Regions from separate parts of the Priestia sp. YIM B13552 genome, predicted to be linked through region 1. Evidence: predicted binding sites of a transcription regulator. Region 1 holds the regulator's gene; each other region holds the start of a gene.

Region 1 (2,207 bases):
CAATCACTTGGTTTACATTCAGCTCATCAGAAACGCGCGTCATAAAATCGACGACAAATGGAAACAACACAAAATAAGAAAAAGAGACACCGCCGATAAAGAGAAAAATGGAAACAGGAATATATCCAAGCGTTACCTTCCGCTCTTTTTCATATAAACCAGGACTAATAAATGCCCAAAGTTGATACAGTGCAACAGGAGCTGCAAGTACACAGCCGATAATAACAGCAAACTGCATATAAATCTTAACTGGATCTGTTAGCCTAAATGCATTCATCGTTAAATTTTTTGCCTCATCAGCATGCTGTAAATAGACAATAACTTTATCCGCTATAAAAAAGCCGCCAATTGTGGCAATGACAAAGAAAAATAAAACAATTAAAATGCGTTTTCGCAGCTCTCCTATATGATCATATATTGACATTTCTTGTTCGGTCATACTATGATCACCCTTTTACTCTTTGTCATCTACTTGACGCTGTTTATCTTTTTCACGATCTTCTGAGGCACCGCTAGCGGCATGCTTAAACTCTCTAAGCGTTTGCCCAACTGATCTTCCTAGCTCCGGTAACCGTTTCGGTCCAAAAATAAGCAGTGCTACAATCGCAATAATAATCCAACTGCCTGCTCCAATCCCCATATTCCCACTCTCCTTATTAATTTAGACTTAAGGAAATCGTAACACAGTCCATCTTATTCAACAGGATAATTTTTCAAAAAGTAGACAAGCGACTGTAATTCTACAGCCAGATCAATATGATGCAGTCGAATCTCATCCGGTACGTTTAAGCGTGCAGGAGTGAAGTTTAGAATCCCTTTAATTCCGCAATTCACTAAACGATCGGTAATTTGCTGAGCCACAGTGGCAGGAACGGTTAAAATCGCCACTGAGATATCATCACTCATATAATCTTCCAATTGGTCAAGGTGATAAACCGGCACGTCGCCTACTTTTGTACCGACTTTATCTTCTATCACATCAAAAGCGCACTCAATTTTGGTGTTATTATTTTTAATAAAATTATAATTTAAAAAGGCCGTTCCCAGATTCCCTACGCCAATAAGTGCTACTTTCGTTACTTCATCTTGGTCTAACGTTTTACGGAAAAATGTAAGTAAATAATTCACATTGTAGCCGTATCCCTTTTTCCCTAATGCTCCAAAGTAAGAAAAATCCCGGCGAATAGTAGCAGAATCAACTTTCACTGCCTCACTTAACTCCGCTGACGAAACACGCTGTTTACCAGAAGCATGCAAGTTTTTTAAAAAACGATAATAAAGCGGCAATCGTTTAGCCGTTGCTTGTGGTATTTTTAATTGTTCAGTGTTCACGTTGTACCCCCTCAGTTCATGTATGTCATTACTAACATTTTCAAGTCATATTGCATTACCTTTCACAAAGCATCAACCGCTTTGAGGTAGCGCTTCCAATTCTCTCTCTTTTCTCTTGTTTTATATATACTCCGCTTCGCACCCCGACGGCTTTTGTCTATCCAGCACTACTTAAAGTCGGTAGCTAGAACGAAGTAATTAGCTCTTCAAAGGATCCGTTTGTTAGTCATGACGGGTTTTCTACATCCATCATATATAAGTTCAGAGATGCACTTATCTCTTATTTTAACATAGTATCCTGTATAAAATGTGCAGGTAAAATCATTTTATTTCATGAATCAAAACATTCGCTTCATCATTTGTCCTTGTCTCTCTACAAATTACAAACGCTTGTAGGAAGAACTTGTAGTTGAAAATATGTTAAAATACACTATGGATATACTACTAGAGGTGAAAAAATGATTATTCTACAATTGAACGGTATTACAAAATACTATGGGGCAGAACCCATTTTATCGAATATAAAGTTAGAAGTACAATCAAAAGACCGCATTGCCCTAGTGGGACGAAACGGTGCTGGTAAATCAACTTTATTAAAAATTATTGCTGAGCAGCTTTCTTATGACAGCGGAGAAATTATTAAACCTAAAGGTGTTTCCATTGATTATATGGGACAAGATACAGTTCTTGAGTCAACACTCTCCATATGGGAAGAAATGATGACGGTCTTTGCTCCGTTAAAGAAGATGGAAAAAGAATTACGTACGCTTGAAACGAAGATGGGCGATCCAGACATTTTTAATGATTCAGTTCAATACGAAAAACTAACCAAAGAGTACGATCAGCTTCAAGTAACGTTCAAAGATTTAGGCGGC
Region 2 (2,207 bases), on a different contig from region 1:
GAATACTTCAACACCTGATACTTTTAGCTGCGTGGATAAAACCGATCCTTCATAAGGGACTTTTTCTGCACCGCAAATCGCTTTTGCTAATGCTTTTCCTTGTTCATACAGAGGTGCCACCAGTCCGTATACCATTCCTCTATGCTCTGCACATTCTCCAACCGCGTAGATGTTTGGAATATCCGTTTGCATATAGTCATTTACAACAATTCCTCGGTTTACGTTAAGTCCCGCTTCTTTTGCAAGCTGAACATTTGGCTTAATTCCAACCGCCATCACGACTAAATCAGCGTCTAAAAACGTCCCATCTTTAAAAGATAACCCTTCAACTCGCTCATCGCCGACGATTTCTGCGGTTTGTTTTTCAAGCAAAAACTTCATGCCTTGTTTTTCTAATTCGTTTTGAAGCAATTTGCCGGCTGTTGGATCAAGCTGACGTTCCATTAAATACGGAGCTAAATGAATGACAGATACGTCCATTCCCAAATTTAACAGTCCGCGCGCTGCTTCTAATCCAAGCAGTCCGCCTCCAATAACCGCTGCTTTTTTATACTGCTGAGAAGCCTGAAGCATTTCATCCGTGTCTTTTATATCTCGAAAAGCCGTAACTCCTTTTTTATCAGACCCTGGAATCGGAAGAATAAAAGGAAGAGAGCCCGTTGCTAAAATCAACTCATCATACGATTCTACTCTGCCGCTGTTTGTCGCTACTTCTTTTTTCACTGAATCGATACTAGTAACCGTTTCGCCCGTATATAATGTAATATTGTTTTCTTGATACCAGTTCCAATCGTTTAACGTAATGTCTTCAACATTCGTATCTCCTTGCAGCACTTTTGATAGTAAAATACGATTATAGTTTGGATGAGGCTCGCTTCCGAAAATCGTAATTTCAAACGCTTCGCTTGAAACCTTCAATACTTCTTCAATCGCTCGAACTCCAGCCATTCCATTTCCAATCAATACGAGTTTCTTTTTTTGCATCTTCCATTCCTCCCCTGGCGTCTATACCTGCTTGTTCCAAAGATATATTTCCTATGCATCTTTAAAGATACATTTAAGATATATGAATTTTCTGAATCGTTCAACTTATGTGTTAGGTTATCTAACACTGTTATGGTATGTATGCGATTCCATTGCTTTAACAGCAAGCAAAAAAAATAAGTGATCTAATTACGTTTTAATTTGGATCATCCTTTACAATTTATTTTGTGATGTTTTTCACAACATTAATTTAGCAAGAATAAATAACTTGGGCTATGATAAAAATCACTCCTGAATGTTGATAAGCAAAAATAAAAACCTTGAAAATTCTTTATAAAGAATTTTTTAAATAAACCGTTCTTTATAGTATTTACTATTACTCTTGTATTCTTTATAATGAATATATAGACCTTTATAAAGAACAGAACGGAGAATTAAAATGCCACTCGTAAACATTAAAAAACTTTGGACTCCTTTAGAGATCTTTGGCTTTAAGCTTTATAAGTGTAGAGATACAAAAAGCTACTACTATAAAACGAGGAAAAGTCATAATCTAATAAAATTATAAAAAACAAGCCCTATTTCTTTTGAAATAGGGCTTGTTTTTTATTTTCCCGTAAACCAATTCACAACGTACTCTCCCCACACTTCGTTTCCTTTTTTCGTTAAATCCCCGCTGTCTTTATTTATATACTCTCCTAAATGAAACGGCCAAATGAGCGAGTGATTCATATAATATACCCAGTTTGCTTCAGAGACTCCCCTGATCGCTTCTACCCCTTCTTCATAGGACTCGGTTTGTGAAATATATGGCTGTGACGGCTGAATCATAAGGGTTTTTTTCAAGTCTTTGAGCTGATGAATCAGCTTGTCTGTATTTTCAAGCGTCTCATCTAGCGTAAGATGCTGATAATCATTTTTAAGAGGTGCTTCAAACAGAATAATGTTTGGCTGAAGCTGATCAATTTGATCGGCAATATGTGAGGATAAAAGCTCATCCGTTGTCCCGTTACCGTATGAAAGTGTTTTAACCGTAAATACATCACTTCCATATGTAGCTGCTAGCTCTTTTTTTAACTGCTGAGGCCACCCTGCTTCCTTTGCGGATGTGGCAATTACAAGAGTCAGAGGCTTTTTATTTGCGATAGATGACTGGATTTGCTTTGTGATAAAGTCTGGAAGATTTTTTGTATAAGCAGATACATCGGAAAACTGTTTTTCTT
Region 3 (2,207 bases), on a different contig from region 1:
AGAGAAATTTCTTTTGGATCAACACCGTGTTTTAGACATAGGCTTGGCATTAAGTCAGCGTATTCACCAACAAGTTCGATACCTGTTAATCCGCCGCCGCCAACTACGATTGTACCGTCAGCTTTATTTTTTGTTTTGCTGTATTCAGCGATACAAGCTTCTACGTGTGCACGTAAACGGTTTGCATCATTTACTGATTTAAGAACGAAGCTGTGCTCTTCTAAACCAGGGATACCGAAGTAAGCAGTTTCACTACCTAAAGCTGTAACAAGGTAGTCGTAGCTTAATTTTGTACCATCTTCAAGAGATACTTCACGTTGATCTGGTGAGATTTCTTTTACCGTTGCAATTTTTAAATCAACGTTGTAGTTTTTAAGTAATTTATCAAGTGGTAAAGCTACCGCTTGTTCAGAAACGCCGCCTACAGCTAGACGGTGTAATTCTGTAATGATTTGGTGAGTAGCAAAACGGTTCACTACTGTAATTTTTGCTTCATCCGCACTTAGGTGTTGGCGAGCTGTCATTGCAGTTAATAAACCACCGTAACCGCCGCCTAAAATTAAAATATGTTTTGACATAGTCGATCCTCCGTCCACACTTTTTAATGAAAATTATTTTTGTTTTTCGTTTGTAATGTCTAAATACGCTTGTGCAAAGCGGAATAGTTTTTGAGCTTGTGGATCTTTAAGCATGCGTAATAAACCGAATAAACCGATTGAATTAGAAGCATTTGCTTCTGCACGATCGTTTGCTTCGATTGCAGTAGCTGCAAGACCTTTTACTGTTCCTTCTACCGGCTCGATAAATTCTTTTACTCCACCAAGTAGATCTTCTTTTAATACGTCGTCAGTTAATAATGATTGCGCAACGTCGTAAGTTTTTGTAAGCACCGTTACCATTTCAGATAATTTTGGTAAATTATCTACAAGAACAGTAAGAGCTTCTTGTACTTCAGGCTTTAACAATTGATCTAACACATCCGCTTGACCTTTGTTAACTGCCGCTTCTGTTTGTACAGCAGCATTTTCCTCTGCAGCTGATTTTTGAATAGTTGATTGAGACATGAAAAGTCCTCCTTTGCTGGATACTGTTGCATATGTAGTTCCTAGTTATCTGCTAGACTTTCAAACTACATTGTGAAGTTGTGAAATCTTGCACATAATTCTATTTTAATTTTAATACGAGATAAAATCAACTCATTTCGTTGAAAAAATAAGTGAAGAACCTCGTAACCCTTTGTTTAATAAAAGTTTATAAAAAATAAAACGAATAATTGCCTAGGTAAATAAAATTAAAATAGGGAACTAACATGATTCCTCTTCCTACGATAAAACAAATAACGTCATATTTCAACACATACGAACTTAATATTCTATAAGTATTAAAAAGATAGGGCGCATTTACTATTTAAAGAGTTTTCAAAAAATTACATTGACTTACTATAGTGTTCTACATATAATCAAAATATAACATCTTATGTAAGGAGATATAACATGGTTATAGTGGATGAACTTTATCATAATGTGGTCATTACGTTGCCTCAATTAAAATTAATTGAATTTATAATGAAGTTAAAAGAAGCTAAAGCACAAGAAATAGAAGATATAAAAACGAAAATTAGTAAATACGAAGAGAAGAAACGTGCTGAAGAAGCTTGGTATCAATCACTATCACCGTTTCGTAAATTTTTTACCGGGCGTCCTTTAAGTCAGCATCAAGCGGTCGAGTATATGGTATACGTAAAGGAGCGCTTTAAAAAAATTGATCACCTTAAAGCACAAATGCGAGAACTTCATGAAGTTCTTGAATTAATAAAAGCGGAAAATGAAGAAACAAGTGAAATTACGCTTTCGCCTGCTATTGTACAAGAAATAAAACGATTAAAAAGCAGTGGAGGCGTTGGGATATGAGTGTTAATGAACTAAGTTTAGGTATAAATACAACGTGGGTTGTATTAACAGCCGCGATGATTTTGTTAATGGAAGGCGGCTTTGCCTTGCTAGAGGCAGGTTTTGTCCGCTATAAAAATAGCGTGAATATTATTATGAAAGTATTCGCTGATATTACAATAGGAACGCTTTGTTTCTATTTAATTGGTTTTGGATTAATGTACGGCGATGATTTAGGTGGAGTTGTCGGTAAAAGCGGTTTTGCGCTCTCGGGTAATTTATCGCACCTTGACATTCCAATTGGGCTTGAAACGTTTT
Region 4 (2,207 bases), on a different contig from region 1:
AAGCTTACCGCGTTTAAAAAAGGATAGGCGACATCTCTTGCTCCAATTTGAAGCGGCACAACAATGTTAAAGAACGCAAACATAAGCGGCATTGCCATAAATAGAATCATAATAGTTCCGTGCGTAGTAAAAATTTCGTTGTAATGATTAGAATCTAGAAAATGCCACTGAGGGAATGCTAGTTGAATACGCATTAATAGTGCATCTACTCCGCCTCGAAACAGCATTAATAATGAAGAAAGCATATACATAATTCCAATTTTTTTATGATCGACCGTTGTAAGCCACTCACGCCATAGCCACTTCCACTTTTTAAGATACGTAAGAACAAAAATAATACCGGCTAGTGTTAACAAAATGGCAACATCTGCTCCATAAATCATCGGTTCTCCTGTCACAAAAAAATGAGATGAAAAATCTTTTAATTTGTCTAACAACTTAGTTTCCTCCTTCCTGGTGCTCGTGCTGTGCATGTACTTGTTCTTCAGAAGCCACATTCATAGTCTTCATGTCTTCATTTTTCATATGGTGATGCTGACTATAATATTGACCACCGTTTTTAATGACAATTTCTTGAAATAAGCCTTTAGGAATGGTAGAATACGATTTTTCTAGAGAAAGACCTTGTTTGGCAAGACTGTTATAATCAGCTTTTGTTAAAGCTGGTGATGTTTCTTTCACTTGCTTTACCCACTGATTAAATTCTTTTGTCGATGTAGATTTAACTTTAAAATTCATATGAGCGAATCCTTCACCCGTAAAATTCGCACCCGAACCAAAATATTCTCCCTTGTGATCAGCTTGCAGCCAAAGCCCCATTGCCATTCCCGGCATGGTATATAATTGTCCTCCCAGCTCCGGTACCCAAAAAGAATTCATAGGTGCATCTGACGTTAGCACGAATTGAACGGGCACATCTTTTGGAATGTTGACATAGTTCACTGTCGCAATATCTTGATCCGGATATTGAAATAACCATTTCCAGTCAAGAGACGTTACTTCAATCGTTAGCGGCTTTACATCTTTTTGCGGCGGATCTACTAAGTCATACGTTGTTCTGGCCGTAGCGAAACCTAAAATACCAATAATAATAATGGGGATGCCCCACCAAATAAATTCAAGACGCTTGCTATCGTCCCAGTCTGGCCGATACGGAGCCTTGTTTCCAGGCTTATCACGGTAGCGTAAAACGATATACACAAGCAGACCTAAAACAGGAATAACAACAATTGTGCATAAAATTATCGAAAAAATAATTAACTGGTATTCTTTTTGAGCCACCGCCCCCTGCGGGTTTAAAATCAAATAACGACTATCACAGCCTGCTAAAAAAATTGTGATGAATACGGAGAGAATGATTAACTTGCTAATATGCATTGATTTTTGCTTTCTCACCTAAGTTCAGGCTCCCTTCCTCTAAATCTCTGTACATAATAATGGTATATAAACGTTCATATTAGAGAAGCATTTCAACAGATCAAAAGGCTAAAAACCTCCTAACATATTGAAGTTTGTCATGACATATTGCTTACTCCTAAAAAATTATCATGTTGCGTTGTTAAAGGGTGTGATATTTATCACACTTGAAGCGATTTTTATCTAGTTTAAATGGCTTTACCATAATTTCGTCACATATTTGGTTAAATGTGGTGTGTAATAGGAGGGTCAGCATTGCCTTGTGACTAGCCTAATGAAAGCAAAAAACTCTTCCAGTTTTTATTAACTGAAAGAGTTTTTCATAAGTATTAGATGAAGTATTGAGCTTTAACATTTACTGATTTGCTTATTTGACCTGCCGAAACGTCCAATCAATCATTTTCTGATTTTGATACGTGGGAACCCATGAAGCATGATCATACTTTAATTCTTTAGGATATTCCGTATATAGTGGATGCCCCCCAGCTTTCTTTATAACCTCTATTATATTCCTTGAATAGGTAACAGGAATAACAGAATCGTCTTCAGCATGAAATGTCCATATTGGTTTGTGGGTAAGAAGGTGCGCTTTAGCTGGATTGGCTCCTCCCGCTATTGGAACCATAGCAGCAAACAAATTAGGGTGTTCTATATTTAAGTTAAATGTGCCAAACCCTCCCTGAGATAGTCCTGTAGAATAAAGGCGATTACTATCTATATTGTAGGCTTTTCTTACACTTTGTAGAATTTCATAAGCCGTTTTTAAATCCTCTGATGTTTCGAATACTTTT

Evidence for each region. Region 1 encodes Rex, which represses fermentation and respiration genes when NADH is low (regulators of the CRP and FNR family bind a similar motif). Its sites were predicted from a motif close to TTGTGAAATATTTCACAA; they were not measured.
Region 2: a site for Rex is predicted at 1,210-1,227, ahead of nirB (nitrite reductase large subunit NirB). Genes of this name have one in related genera too.
Region 3: a site for Rex is predicted at 1,143-1,160, ahead of ACFX40_RS13055 (DUF1641 domain-containing protein). Genes of this name have one in related genera too.
Region 4: a site for Rex is predicted at 1,566-1,583, ahead of ACFX40_RS16855 (ubiquinol oxidase subunit II). Genes of this name have one in related genera too.

What each region holds. Positions count from the first base shown of each region.
Region 1 covers NZ_JBHZOU010000017.1:4,713-6,919, reverse strand. Annotated here, with positions in the region: gene tatC (twin-arginine translocase subunit TatC) at 1-439, opposite strand, end outside; gene tatA (twin-arginine translocase TatA/TatE family subunit) at 455-640, opposite strand; gene ACFX40_RS27240 (redox-sensing transcriptional repressor Rex) at 694-1,332, opposite strand; gene ACFX40_RS27235 (ABC-F family ATP-binding cassette domain-containing protein) at 1,791-2,207, shown strand, end outside.
Region 2 covers NZ_JBHZOU010000001.1:614,585-616,791, forward strand. Annotated here, with positions in the region: gene nirB (nitrite reductase large subunit NirB) at 1-984, opposite strand, end outside; gene ACFX40_RS03115 (SGNH/GDSL hydrolase family protein) at 1,591-2,207, opposite strand, start outside.
Region 3 covers NZ_JBHZOU010000003.1:183,421-185,627, forward strand. Annotated here, with positions in the region: gene ACFX40_RS13050 (NAD(P)/FAD-dependent oxidoreductase) at 1-578, opposite strand, end outside; gene ACFX40_RS13055 (DUF1641 domain-containing protein) at 612-1,064, opposite strand; gene ACFX40_RS13060 (hypothetical protein) at 1,494-1,910, shown strand; gene ACFX40_RS13065 (ammonium transporter) at 1,907-2,207, shown strand, end outside.
Region 4 covers NZ_JBHZOU010000003.1:935,375-937,581, forward strand. Annotated here, with positions in the region: gene qoxB (cytochrome aa3 quinol oxidase subunit I) at 1-437, opposite strand, end outside; gene ACFX40_RS16855 (ubiquinol oxidase subunit II) at 439-1,377, opposite strand; gene ACFX40_RS16860 (chitobiase/beta-hexosaminidase C-terminal domain-containing protein) at 1,784-2,207, opposite strand, start outside.